One region of the Mesorhizobium sp. M2A.F.Ca.ET.067.02.1.1 genome, then DNA from elsewhere that is predicted to be linked to it. Evidence: predicted binding sites of a transcription regulator. Region 1 holds the regulator's gene; each other region holds the start of a gene.
The links. Region 1 encodes LexA, which represses DNA repair genes until DNA is damaged. Its sites were predicted from a motif close to TGTTCNNNNTGTGTTCNG; they were not measured.

Region 1 (4,646 bases):
GTTCCTTGCACGGGCCGCAGCAGCGCTGGGCTTTCGCTAAACGCTTCCCGTTCGTCGATGTTCAGCGTCTCGTTCAAAGCCGTGAACATCAACGACCGAAGGTCGTGCAGGCCTGAAATCGAAACGACCTTGCGTATGCGTTGCGCCACCATGGCGCCCAGCGGCGAAGTCGTCGTCGCCATCCGGCTGGCGAGATGTCCGCCGGCCGAATGTCCGGTCAGCATCAGCGGTCCCTCGACCATGGCCGCCGCTTTGCCGATCGCGGCCGCGACTTCATTGACGATGCCGCCGATCCTGGTTCGCGGGCACAGCGTATAGGAAGGCATGACGACGGCAAAGCCGCGGCCGACAGCGCCGGCGGCCAGATGCGACCAGGATGTCTTGTCCGATTCCATCCAGTAGCCGCCATGGATGAACACGACGAGCCCCTTCGGCGCGGCAGGCGGGAGGAAGAGATCGAACCGGCTGCGCGGCGCCTCGCCATAGACGATGTCGAGCCGCGCCCTGCCCTGCGCCAACAGCTTTTCGCGAAATGCCTGAGCTGGGCCGTCCCAGGCCGCCGGCCAGCGGTCGCCGCCAGCGATGTTCGCGCCGTTGGCGTAGGCGTCATCCCAGTCGACAATGCGGTGTCCCAGCACCGGCCCCTCCAGCGATCGGATCGATTTCGAGTTGTCTTTGTTCGGCATGCCATTCGAAGTCAGGTGACGGCCTCCTTGATCGCATAGCGCGCTTCCTGCCAGGCGCTCGTGCGCAGGATGTCTTCCAGCACCTCGACGGCGGCCCAGACATCCCGGTAGCCGACATAGAGTGGCGTGAAGCCGAAGCGAACGGTCGACGGCGCGCGGAAATCGCCGATCACGCCGCGCTCGATCAAGGCGCGCATCACCTGGTAGCCATGTGGATGGGCGAACGACACCTGGCTGCCGCGCTCGGCGCCGTTGCGCGGGCTTTCTAGCTCAAGACCGAACGCGCCGCATCGAGCTTCGACAAGGCGGATGAACAGATCCGTCAGCGCGACGCTCTTCTCGCGCACGGCCGTCATGTCGACTTCGTCCCAGAGATCCAGCGAACCTTTCAGCGCCCGCATCGACAGCATCGGCTGCGTTCCGCACAGGAATCGCCGGATGCCCGTGCCGGCGGCATAACCCTGCTCGAACGCGAACGGTCGGGCATGGCCCCACCAGCCGCTGAGCGGCTGGCTGATGTCGGGATGATGGCGGGTGGCGGCATAGATGAAGGCAGGCGCGCCCGGTCCGCCATTGAGATATTTGTAGGTGCAGCCGATCGCGAAATCGGCATTCGAGCCGTCGAGATCCACCGGCAGGGCGCCGGCCGTGTGGCAGAGGTCCCAGACGATCAGCGCGCCGGCGTCATGGGCCTTGCGGGTCAGGGCCGCCATATCGCGCAACCGGCCGGACTTGTAATTGACGTGGTTGACCAGGATGACCGCGACACGGTCGTCGATCAGTTCCTCGATCGTCGGCGCATCGACGCCCTCGAGCCGCAGCACCGCGCCGGGCCGCGTCGAGGACACCCCTCCGCCATGTAGAGGTCGGTCGGAAAGCTGTCGCCTTCGGCAACGATCACCGAGCGGTCGGGTCGCATCGCGAGCGCCGCATGCAGGACCTTGTAGATGTTGATCGAGGTGGTGTCGCATACCACCGTCTGGCCAGGCGCGGCGCCGATCAGACGCCCGAGCCGGTCGCCCAGCTTGACAGGCATGTCGAACCAGCCGGCGGTGTTCCAGGCACGGATGAGATCCTGCGCCCATTCCTGCTTCGCGGCCGTCTCGATCTCGTTGAAGACATTGATCGAAGCGGCGCCCAGTGAATTGCCATCAAGGTATATCACCCCTTCCGGCAGAACAAAGCGATCGCGCAAGGGGCGCAGCGGGTCCGCGGCGTCCATCGCCACGACCTCGGCAAGATCGGGAATTCCCCTCATGTGCTACCGCCTCCATTTCGACCCAGGCCGCTACATCCCTCCGGCGACCAAGGCGGTTGTCCCATCACCGTCCGCAACCCGGCAAGAACCTTCTGTCCTATGTTAGCTGGTCCATAGACGGCAAAGGCTGAGGATCGGAATCGTCGCCAAGGTTGGCATTTTGAGTTCGTTTCGTTCACGTTACGGTACATGGTTGGGTCAGCTGACTGGATCCCTTCAGCACCTCCGCGACGATGTCGCCTCTCAATTTCAGCATAAGGAGAATTGCAAAATCGAGCGGAATCAATGACACAGCCCAACCGGTGGCGGCCAGGCACCGTCGGATGCAACATTCTTTCGCCCGCCTTAAGAAATTCATTAAACTTTAAACGGTTGCGGAACACAACTGGAACAGATAGTGTTTGTTCTGGGTTTGTTTTTCTGATTCTGGTTTCGGAACCCGTGGGGGCCGCCAATGCTGACGCGCAAACAACATGAACTCCTGATGTTCATCCATGAACGCCTGAAGGAGAGCGGGATCCCTCCATCCTTCGACGAGATGAAGGAAGCGCTCGACCTCGCCTCGAAGTCCGGCATCCATCGGCTGATCACGGCGCTGGAAGAACGCGGCTTCATTCGCCGGCTACCGAACCGGGCGCGCGCGTTGGAAGTCTTGCGCCTGCCCGACTCGATCGCTCCCGGCCTGAACGCCGCGAAGAAATTTTCGCCAAGCGTCATCCAGGGCGGCCAGGGCAATCTAAGTCGAGAGGTCAAGCCGGCAGCGCCCTCACGTACGCCGACACCCAGCAATGATGACGACGCCGCTTCAGCCGTGTCCATTCCGGTGATGGGCCGCATCGCCGCCGGTGTGCCGATCGACGCCATTCAGCACCAGACGCATTCGATCTCGGTCCCGCCGGACATGATCATGGGCGGCGAGCATTATGCGCTGGAGGTCAAGGGCGACTCGATGATCGAGGCCGGCATCTTCGACGGCGACACCGTCATCATCCGAAACGCCAACACGGCGAGCCCGGGCGAGATCGTGGTGGCGCTCGTCGATGATGAGGAAGCGACGCTCAAGCGCTTCCGCCGCAAGGGCGCCTCGATCGCGCTGGAGGCCGCCAACCCGGCCTACGAGACCCGCATCTTCGGGCCGGATCGGGTCAAGGTGCAGGGCAAGCTCGTCGGGCTGATCCGCCGCTACTGATCCGGCTTCGAGGGCTTGGCCCTCTCAGGCTTTTCATAAGGCGGCAGTCCCCTCGCCTCGCGCGTGTATTTGCGCTGCTCGTGCCAGGGCCGATATGGCTTTTCGACCGCATATTGGATGGTTGCTCGCGCGGTTGCCGATTGTGGATCGAAGAAGACGGCGGCGCTGCCGTCACGCGCCAGTTGGCGCTTGGTGACGACAAGCACGCGCTGATCCCAGCAGGGATTGTAGGCCGTCGCATCGTTGATGACGATGAGGTCGGCAAAGCCGCAGGCGGGCCGTGCGCTGTCGCGGTTTTCGGCGAGCGCCACGATCGCGCTGGACGGATGCCGGCCAATGCAGAGGTCGCCGGTGCAATAGAAGGGCGAGCCTGGCGGCAGGTCGACCGGGTCGGCGATATCGAGAGCATCCTTGGCAAATGTCTCCGGCGGTACGATGTCCTCGGCCTTCAGCGCCCGCTTCCAATTGTCGGTGGTGAACTCGTTGGAGCGTTCGCGGTTGACGGCAAGCTCGCCGCCACCGATCGGCATCGCCACGAGATGCGCGTCCTCCGAGATCAGCACATCCGGCGTGCGCACATGCGGGATGGCCAGCAGCGCGGCGAGCGCGAAGGGCACAGCGGCAAGCCTTAGCCAGGTGGTGGCCATGGTCGCGATGACGAGCGCGATTGTCGCCAGCAGCACCGACTGGATCGAGATCAATCCCACGGCATCGACTGGCGAGCGCTCGGAAATCCATGCCGAAATGGAGATCATCGCTGTCAGGCCCTTGCCCATCACATAGAGGAAGGGACCGTCGAAGCCGAACGGCATGGCGAGCGCGCTCAACACGGCGAACGGCATGACAATCAGCGAGACGATCGGCATGACCGCCAGATTGGCCAGCAGGCTGAGCGGCGACACGCGCTGAAAATGCCAGATCGCAAACAGCAATGTCGCGCTGCCGGCGATGAGCGAGGTCACAGCGGCGCCGCCCACGCCAACCGCCAGTTTTCGCGACAGGAACCTCAGGAACGAACGCTTCACCGGCGGCGCGGTCGTTTTGCCCGCGCGATAATCGGCAAAGCCGGCATAGGCGCCGACCAGGGCCGCGGTGGCGGCGAAGGACATCTGGAAGCTCGGGCCGACCACTTCATGTGGCGAGACAAGGATGACGGCAATCGCCGAGATTGCCAGGTTGCGCATCGTCAAAGCCGCGCGGTCGAAGAGCACCGCTACAAGCATAACCGCAAGCATGATGAAGCTTCGCTCGGCCGCCACCACGATGCCGGAGATGACGAGGTAAGCGGCGATCAAGGCCAGCGCGATCGCTGCGGCGTATTTCTTCACCGGGCGGCGGGAGGAGAAATCGGGAAACAGCGCGAAGGCGCCGCGCAGCAGGAACATGATCGTGCCGGCGACCAGCGCCATGTGCAGGCCGGAGATCGAGATGATGTGATAGATGCCGGTCCGTCGCATCGACTCGTTGATCGCTTCCGGAATGCCCGCGCGCACGCCGACGATCAGCGCCGCCG
Region 2 (4,713 bases), on a different contig from region 1:
GGCGGCAAGCGCATCCGCCACGGGCGGGTGGACATCGACGAAGGGGCGGGCGGTTTCCGGCGTCATGGCTGTTCTCCGACAAGGAGGAAGTAGATTGTCGGTGGCCCTATGCCACCTCCCGTGCCTCCGGCACAAGGGCAAGCGCCTGCGTGAAATTGGCGGTCGTGAGGGACGGCACGGCCTCTGGACTCTCGATGGCGAGCATCGCCGCCGCGGCGCCCTCGCGTAGCGCGGCACGCAGCGGCAGCCCGCGCAGCAGGGCGGCGACCGTCGCGCCGGTCAGCGCATCGCCGGCGCCGGTCACGTCGGCGACCCGGCGCGGCGCGGGCGGGTCGATTTCGAAGATGCCGGCGTCGTCGAAGCCCAGCACCGGAGCGCTGCCGGCCGTGATCACGCCGGCGTTCAGGCCGACCTGCCTGAGTGCGTCGACAAGGGCTTCTCCTGACATTTCGGCGCCAACCAGCGCGGCGGCTTCGCGGCGGTTCATGAAGAGCAGCGACAGATCACTGAGCAGAGGCGCCAGGCGGACGACCTTGGCTGGCGAGACGGCGATGGCGAAGACCGGCCGGCCGCCGGCCAGCGCAACCAGGCGCTCCAGCGCCGCGGTCGGCAGGTTAGCGTCGCACAGGATGGCGTCGGCCGCGGCGATCGCCTCGCGCACCTTGGAACGCCTTATCTGCTTGGGAAAGGCGAGGTCGTAGAGCGCCATGTCGGCCAATCCGACGATCAATTCGCCCTCGGCGTCGATCAGCGCCGTGTAGCTCGGCGTCGTGCGGTCGAGGAACACCACCGAGAGGTCCGTTATCCCGGCGTTGTCGATCGCCGAGGCGACCGTATCCGCCGCCGCGTCGCCGCCGCGCACCGAGATCAGCGAGGCCGACACGCCGCGCTTCACCACGCTGCGCAGCGCGTTGAAAACGACGCCGCCGACATCCTCGCGCATCATGCCGGGATTGGAGGCGGCTGGCACATAGGTGCCCGAGACCTGGCCGCGCCGGTCGATATGGGCGCCGCCCAAAGCCAGGATCGTTGGGGCCAGGATAGGTGGGGATGTCGGCATTTCGGGTCGCTGACTTTCATTGATCGTGCGGCTGCGCACACTAGGTTTCCCCGGGTCACCCTGCAATCGGGATGGCGATTCGGGACGGCCGGACATCGAAATCTCTTCTGGACCAGCGGTTGTGCTCCGCACTAGCCCTGGTGATACAAAAATAGAACAAATCCAGATATTGATTGTTTTTCAAATATTTGTTGCCCCTTGCCAAATGAGAACAAAAAAGGTACAAAACAGCAGGGATCACGGATTGTCCGGCCTTCATTGACGACCAAGGGGTGATGTATCATGGCTCAGAATACTTTGCGGCTTGTAGAGGATAAGGCAGTGGACAAATCAAAGGCTCTGGACGCGGCGCTGTCGCAAATCGAGCGCGCTTTCGGCAAGGGCTCGATCATGCGGCTCGGCGCCAACGAGCAGGCGGTCGAGATCGAAACCGTACCGACCGGCTCGCTCGGCCTCGACATCGCGCTCGGCGTCGGCGGGCTGCCGCGCGGCCGTATCGTCGAGATCTACGGGCCGGAAAGCTCGGGCAAGACGACGCTGGCGCTGCACACGGTTGCGGAAGCGCAGAAGAAGGGCGGCATCTGCGCCTTCGTCGATGCCGAGCACGCGCTCGATCCGGTCTATGCCCGCAAGCTCGGCGTCGACCTCGAGAACCTCCTGATCTCGCAGCCCGACACCGGCGAGCAGGCGCTGGAAATCTGCGACACGCTGGTCCGTTCTGGCGCCATCGACGTGCTGGTGGTCGATTCGGTCGCGGCGCTCACGCCGCGCGCTGAAATCGAAGGCGAGATGGGCGACGCGTTGCCCGGTCTCCAGGCCCGCCTGATGAGCCAGGCGCTGCGCAAGCTGACCGCCTCGATCTCGCGCTCCAACACCATGGTCATCTTCATCAACCAGATCCGCATGAAGATCGGCGTCATGTTCGGCTCGCCCGAGACCACGACCGGCGGCAATGCGCTGAAATTCTACGCATCGGTGCGCCTCGACATCCGCCGCATCGGCTCGGTCAAGGACCGCGACGAGGTCGTCGGCAACCAGACCCGCGTCAAGGTGGTCAAGAACAAGCTGGCCCCGCCCTTCAAGGTGGTCGAGTTCGACATCATGTATGGCGAGGGCGTGTCCAAGACCGGCGAGCTTGTCGATCTCGGCGTCAAGGCCGGCGTGGTCGAGAAGTCGGGCGCCTGGTTCTCCTATAATTCGCAGCGTCTCGGCCAGGGTCGCGAGAACGCCAAGCTGTTCCTGCGCGACAATCCCGACACGGCGCGCGAGATCGAGATGGCACTTCGGCAGAATGCCGGGCTGATCGCCGAGAAATTCCTTGAGAATGGCGGCTCCGAAGGCGGCGACGACGGTTTCGAGGACGAAGCCGGCGCCATGTAGGGCCGGTCCAGGAAGATCGCGCAGCGGTTCCTGTTCGGCTCAGGCAATTCGTCGGCTTAGCCGGAGTTCGGCCACAATGCTGGTTTATTTGGTTATGCTTATGTAATCGCGTTCTTGAGTACTGCGTACCCGAACCGCCGGCCTTCGCGCCGGCGGTTTTGCGTTTCGCGGGCGGTGTTGAGCCGCTGCCCGCTTGCCGATTGGCCCAACTCCGTGTTTCTGGACAGGCTCAAGAGCTATCGCTAAAAGGCCCATCTATCTTCTGAAATACCAAAGCCCATTTGCCGCCGGCCGGGCCGGTGGTTCTTGCGAAAAAGGCAGTGTGCAATGAGTGGCGTGAACGACATCCGGTCGACATTCCTCGACTACTTCCGCAAGGAGGGCCACGAGATCGTCGTCTCCAGCCCGCTGGTGCCGCGCAACGATCCGACGCTGATGTTCACCAACGCCGGCATGGTGCAGTTCAAGAACGTTTTCACCGGCCTGGAGAAGCGTCCCTATTCGCGGGCGTCTACTGCGCAGAAGAGCGTGCGCGCCGGCGGCAAGCACAACGACCTCGACAATGTCGGCTACACCGCCCGCCATCTCACCTTCTTCGAGATGCTCGGCAATTTCTCGTTCGGCGACTATTTCAAGGAGCGCGCGATCGAGCTTGCCTGGAACCTGATCACCAAGGGTTTTGGCCTGAAGAAGGACAAGCTGCTCGTCACCGTCTATCACACCGACGATGAGGCGGCGGCTTACTGGAAGAAGATCGCCGGCTTCTCGGATGACCGCATCATCCGCATTCCGACCTCGGACAATTTCTGGGCGATGGGCGACACCGGCCCGTGCGGCCCGTGCTCGGAGATCTTCATCGATCGCGGCGAGCATATCTGGGGCGGCCCGCCCGGCAGCCCGGAAGAAGATGGCGACCGGTTCCTGGAATTCTGGAACCTGGTGTTCATGCAGTATGAGCAGGTGACGAAGGAAGAGCGGATCGACCTGCCGCGGCCCTCGATCGACACCGGCATGGGGCTGGAGCGCATGGCCTCCATCCTGCAAGGCGTCGAAAGCGTCTTCGAGACCGACTTGTTCAGGCATCTGATCGATGCCGCGTCCTCGGCGCTCGGCCAGGGGCCAAATCCGGAGAACGTCGCGTCCTATCGCGTGATTGCGGATCACCTGCGCTCATCCTCCTTCCTGGTGGCCGACGGTGTGCTGCCGTCCAATGAGGGGCGAGGCTATGTGCTGCGCCGCATCATGCGCCGGGCCATGCGCCACGCGCAGCTGCTCGGCGCCAAGGAACCGCTGATGTGGCAGCTGGTGCCGGCGCTGGTGCGCGAGATGGGACAGGCCTATCCCGAGCTGGTGCGCGGCGAGGCGCTGATCACCGAGACGTTGAAGCTTGAGGAGACACGCTTCCGCAAGACGCTGGTGCGCGGCCTCGGCCTGCTTTCGGACGCGACCGAGACGCTCAAGGCCGGCGATATGCTGGACGGTGAGACGGCCTTCAAACTTTACGACACCTATGGCTTTCCGCTCGATCTGACGCAGGATGCGCTGCGCCAGCGCAGCATCTCGGTCGACATCGCCGGTTTCACCGACGCGATGGAGCGGCAGAAGGCCGAGGCGCGTGCGCACTGGGCGGGCTCAGGTGAGGCCGCGACTGAGACCATTTGGTTCTCGGTGCGCGAAAAGACCGGCGCAACCGAATTCCTCGGCTACGAGACTGAAGCTGCGGAAGGCATCGTCCAGGCGCTGGTCAAGGATGGCAAGACGATCGACAGCGCCTCTCAGGGCGATGCGGTCGCCGTGGTGGTCAACCAGACGCCGTTCTACGGCGAATCCGGCGGCCAGATGGGCGACACCGGCGTGATGTCCGGCGAGGGCTTCTCGATCGAGGTCTCCGATACCCAGAAGAAGGCCGACGGTCTGTTTGTGCATCTGGGCAAAGTGGTCAAAGGCACGGTCAAGACCGGTGCCGCCGTCGAGCTCAAAGTCGACCATGCGCGCCGCTCGAAGCTGCGCGCCAACCATTCGGCGACGCATCTCATCCACGAAGCGCTGCGCGAGGTGTTGGGCACCCATGTCGCGCAGAAGGGCTCGCTGGTCGCGCCCGTCCGCCTGCGCTTCGATATCTCCCACAACAAGCCGATCTCGGCCGATGAGCTCGAGGAGGTCGAGCGCATGGCGAACGAGATCGTCGTGCAGAACAGCCCGGTGACGACGCGGCTGATGTCGGTCGACGACGCCATCGCCGAGGGCGCCATGGCGCTGTTCGGCGAGAAATA
Region 3 (4,648 bases), on a different contig from region 1:
CAAAGTTGGATTTCAGATCCATGAAGCCCCATCCGTCTGCACAGCAGGGATGGGGCTTACATTTTGTGGGGCGCTCAACCCGCGACCGCGATCAGTGGTTCGGTAGCTTCATGCCGCCCGTTGCCATGTCGATCGTTATGCTGCCGCCGATCCTGACATCGGTGTTGCCGATCTTGAACGAGCCGTCGCTGCCGGCGGGCTGCGCGTCATCGGGTTCCGGCTGCGGCGCCGGTTTGGCGATGCGATAGTCGCCGCTGACGCCGGGCAGTTTCTGCGACTGGCTGTCGTCGGCCAGTGCGGTGCCGGCCATCAAGGCGCCGGCAAGAGCGGCGAGGGCGGCGCATAAATGTCTGGACTGAACGGACCTGATCATGCGCGGACTATAGGGACGCGGCTGAAGCGATGCCAGACGCGCGGCGATCAAATTGCCGCGCGCCTACTCCGCTATATCAGGCCGCTTTCTTGCGCGTGTCATACACGTGGTCGACGAGGCCCCAGTCCTTCGCTTCCGCGGCGCTCATGAAGTAGTCGCGGTCGAGCGTGCGCTCCACTTCCTCGTAGGTGCGGCCGCAATGCCTGGCGTAGAGCTCCGTCATATGCTGCTTGGTGCGCACGATGTCCTCGGCGTGGCGCTGGATGTCGGAAGCCTGGCCCTGGAAACCGCCAAGCGGCTGATGCAGGACGATCCTGGTGTTGGGCAGCGCGATGCGGCGTCCCGGGGAGCCCGCCATCAGGAGAAACGAGCCCATCGAGGCGGCGAAGCCCATGCAGACCGTCGACACCGGACAGGAGATGTATTGCATCGTGTCGTAGATGGCGAAGCCGCTGGTCACCATGCCGCCGGGCGAGTTGATGTAGAGCGAGATCTCCTTGTCGGGATTGTCGGATTCCAGCGACAGCAGCTGGGCACAGACCAGCGCCGAGACATTGTCGTTGATCTCGCCATTGATGAAGACGATGCGCTCGCGCAGCAACCGCGAAAAGATATCGAAGGAACGTTCGCCGCGGCTCGACTGCTCGATGACCATCGGCACCAGATTGGCAATGCTCATGACGGGTTTCCTCTTATCAGGCCGCGCGCAGCATCATGCAGGGCGCATTGGCCGCGGTCGGGGTCTTGCGCGCATAAAGCGAGAGCCCGCAGCCGGCGCCGGCAATGGCCAGAACAGGCTCAGCCACCGGCACGAAGCCATCATGCACGATCCGAAGATGCGTGCCTCCGGAGGCTGTCCGGGCCAGCGTGAAGGTGACGATGCTGTCAAAGGCAGGAAGCTGGTCGGCATCCTTGTCGGCCGGCCGCTCGCGCCAGGAATAGCGCAGCAGCCGGCCAGGCTCGGCTTCCAGCACCTCGCATTCGATCGGCGCATCCGGTCCGGCAAAGGTGAAGCAGCTGCCAGCTTCCGCCTTGATGTCGTTCGGCATCATCCAGGCGGCCAGCAGTTCCGGCTCGGTCAGCGCCCGCCAGACCTTTTCCGGCGGATCGGCAAGCTCGCATTCGAAGCTGAGCGGGGCCTCTGCCGCTGTCGGATTCTCTGCCTTGGTCATTGGTCCATTCCCTTCAGAACCGTCTTCAACTTCTCGATGCCTTCCGGCCAGAAGGCGCGGTAGCGTTCGATCCAGCCGAGCAGCGGGTCGAGCCCCTGCGGATCGGCGCGGTAGTAGGCGTTGCGGCCAGCGCGCCGCTCGACCACCAGGCCGGCGCCGCGCAGAATGGCGAGATGCTGCGAGACCGCCGGCTGCGACACGCTCATGCCGGCGCGCAGCTCGGTCACTGTCATCTCGCTGGCGGTCAGCCGCTCATAGACGGCGCGACGGGTGGGGTCGGCGAGCGCCCGGAAAATCTCTGCTTCGATCATGCGGAAAGCATAAGTCGATACTTATAGATTTGGCAAGCGCTGTTTTTATGATGTCCAGCGCTTCACCGGATTCGCGGCTCCGTCGAAGCTTGCTTCGAAGATCGGCGATGCGAGCACGGCATGGATGTGGAGCATGCCGGACCCAATGTTGCGAAAGCCATGCCTGCGATGCGCCGGGATGATCAGCGACTGCCCCGCAGTCAGTACTGCTCGCCTGTCTTCGATCCACATTTCGGCCTCGCCGGCAATCACTGTCAGCACTTCCTCCACCGAATGCGAATGGGTCGGCGCCCCGGTTGCCGGTTCGACCCACTGTTCGAATATGCAAAGCTCGGCCGCGCCGTTGGCGGCGGCAACACGCATCCGCGTCTCCACTCCGGTCCGCCAAAGTTCGCGCGGCTGATCCTCATGTGTCAGGGTGTTCATTCGGAGATATCCCCTTTCGTTTCCCACACCAGGACACTACCTCTTGCTGACATTCCTTGACAGAAGCATCGGTTATGCTAGAACGAAAGAGGAACAAAAACCTTGTGGGAAAAGCCAGCCTTTACGGGCGTGGGCGGCCCTGAGGCTGTAAGGTGAGCGACTTAAAATTTGTTTCGGATGAGCGCGGAGAAGTACGATGGCGGGTAGCGTCAACAAGGTCATTCTGGTCGGCAATCTCGGGGCGGACCCTGAAATCCGCCGCCTGAATTCCGGCGATCCGGTCGTCAACATCCGCATCGCCACCTCGGAAAGCTGGCGCGACAAGAATTCGGGCGAGCGCAAGGAAAAGACCGAGTGGCATAATGTCGTCATCTTCAACGACCAGCTCGCCAAGGTGGCCGAGCAGTATCTGAAGAAGGGCATGAAGGTCTATGTCGAGGGCCAGCTGCAGACCCGCAAATGGCAGGACCAGACCGGCAATGACCGCTACACGACCGAGGTGGTGCTGCAGAAATTCCGTGGCGAGCTGCAGATGCTCGACGCGCGCGGCGAGGGCGGTAGCGGCCAGGTCGGTAACTATTCAGGCGGCAGCAGCCGTGGTTCCGATTTCGGCCAGTCGGGCCCGAACGAAGGTTTCAGCCGCGGTGGCGGCGGTTCCAGGGGCGGCGGTGGCGGCGGCGCGTCGCGGGAGCTGGATGACGAGATCCCGTTCTAAGCGTCTCGACATGGTCGTTTAGAGGAAGGCGATGTCGCTCGGACCGCTTCCGTCGGCGCCGCCTCCAATCCCATGGCATGCCTTCGCGGCCTTTGCCGCTTTAGCCATCCATCCTTCGCCGGCAGTAACCTTCATAGAGCGGGACACTTGTGAGGGCTTCGGCCGGCGTAGGCCGGTTCTCGGAACCCGCCATTTTCTGCGCGGCCTGACCTGAATCTCAACAGGCCTTAGCGCGGACCGGAATTTCTCAAGGAAGACCACCGTGAAAGCACGCGTCAAATGGGTCGAGGAACGCACCTTTGTCGGCGAATCCGGCAGCGGGCATAAGGTCGTGCTGGGCACGGCGCATGGGCCGGATGGGAAGACGCCTGGGCCGAGCCCGATGGAACTGGTGCTGATCGGCGCCGGCGGCTGCTCGGCCTATGACGTCGTGCATATCCTGGAGAAAGGCCGCGAGGCGGTCGAGGATTGCGTGGTGGAGCTCGACGCCGACCGGGCCGAGACCGACCCGAAAGTGTTCACCCGCATCCATATGCATTTCATCGTCAAGGGCCGCGCGCTCTCGCATGACAAGGTGAAACGGGCGATCGACCTGTCGATCGAGAAATACTGCTCGGCCAGCGCGATGATGGCGAAGACGGCGACGATCACGCATGATTTCGAGGTGGTCGAGACGGGGGCGCAGTAGGGCAGTAGGGCAGTAGGGCAGTAGGGCAGTAGGGCAGTAGGGCAGTAGGGCAGTAGGTGGGCTGCTTCGCAGCCTCTTAGGCTGCCATGAGCGCCCTGACGCCGTCGGCCACGAACTGGACCGCCAAGGCCGCCAGGATCACGCCGAGCAACCTGGTCAGAATCGAGCGGCCGGTCTGGCCGAGGATGCGGTCGATGCGTTCCGACAGCACAAACACCAGATAGGTGATGACGAGGCAGACGAAGATGATGCCGACCAGGGCTGCCTGCGCGGCAAAGCCTTCGAAATGTCCCGACAACAGCACGGTCGCCGAGATCGCGCCAGGGCCGGCGATCAGCGGGATCGCCAGCGGGAAGGCGGCGATGTTGTGGATCATGTCCTTGGTGATGGCGACGTCGCCGATCTTCTCCTTGCGGTCCTGGCGGCGCTCGAACACCATTTCGAAGGCGATGAAGAACAAGAGAAAGCCGCCGGCGACGCGGAAGGCCGGCAGCGTGATGCCGAACACCGACAGGATCGAGGCGCCGGCAACCGCGAACAGCGCCATGACCAGAAAGCCGATCACCGAGGCGCGCACCGAGACCTGTTGGCGCTCCTCTCGGTTCATGCCGCGCGTCACGGCGAGGAAGAGCGGCGCCAGCCCCGGCGGGTCGATGGTCACCAGTATGGTGACGAAGGCGTTGAACAGGCTGTCGAAACTCGGCATCGCTGGCCCCTCCCGCCAGGCGAAGCCCAGCCTCTGCAATTGGTAAAGCAAAGCCCAGGCGCTGGAAACAGGCGGGAAGATGGTTTCGCGAACCTGGTGAAGCCCGGCGGCGCAAAGGATGGCTACGGCTCTTGTTTTGTGCCGCTGCGATCTTCGGTAGTCATCAGCTCTCACCCACCCGCCGGGCCAAAAACTCCACCTCCATGCGCCAGGTCGCGCCGCCGTCATGCGAGCGCTCGCCCAGCCAGCGGAACGAG

Region 2: recA (recombinase RecA) is a predicted target of LexA. The motif match lies at 1,268-1,285, and genes of this name have one in related genera.
Region 3: EOA28_RS24180 (single-stranded DNA-binding protein) is a predicted target of LexA. The motif match lies at 2,361-2,378, and genes of this name have one in related genera.

What each region holds. Positions count from the first base shown of each region.
Region 1 is NZ_RZSB01000432.1:233-4,878, reverse strand. Features, by position in the region: gene EOA28_RS24220 (alpha/beta hydrolase) at 1-638, opposite strand, end outside; partial or broken gene kynU (kynureninase) at 698-1,944, opposite strand; gene lexA (transcriptional repressor LexA) at 2,399-3,133, shown strand; partial or broken gene EOA28_RS24205 (ComEC/Rec2 family competence protein) at 3,127-4,646, opposite strand, start outside.
Region 2 is NZ_RZSB01000383.1:942-5,654, reverse strand. Features, by position in the region: partial or broken gene EOA28_RS40395 (pseudouridine-5'-phosphate glycosidase) at 1-66, opposite strand, end outside; gene EOA28_RS22780 (carbohydrate kinase family protein) at 107-1,060, opposite strand; gene recA (recombinase RecA) at 1,343-2,440, shown strand; gene alaS (alanine--tRNA ligase) at 2,768-4,713, shown strand, end outside.
Region 3 is NZ_RZSB01000431.1:325-4,972, forward strand. Features, by position in the region: gene EOA28_RS24155 (hypothetical protein) at 92-373, opposite strand; gene EOA28_RS24160 (ATP-dependent Clp protease proteolytic subunit) at 450-1,052, opposite strand; gene EOA28_RS24165 (SRPBCC domain-containing protein) at 1,069-1,545, opposite strand; gene EOA28_RS24170 (metalloregulator ArsR/SmtB family transcription factor) at 1,542-1,856, opposite strand; gene EOA28_RS24175 (cupin domain-containing protein) at 1,902-2,282, opposite strand; gene EOA28_RS24180 (single-stranded DNA-binding protein) at 2,479-2,997, shown strand; gene EOA28_RS24190 (OsmC family protein) at 3,260-3,685, shown strand; gene EOA28_RS24195 (MarC family protein) at 3,762-4,391, opposite strand; partial or broken gene EOA28_RS24200 (hypothetical protein) at 4,555-4,648, opposite strand, start outside.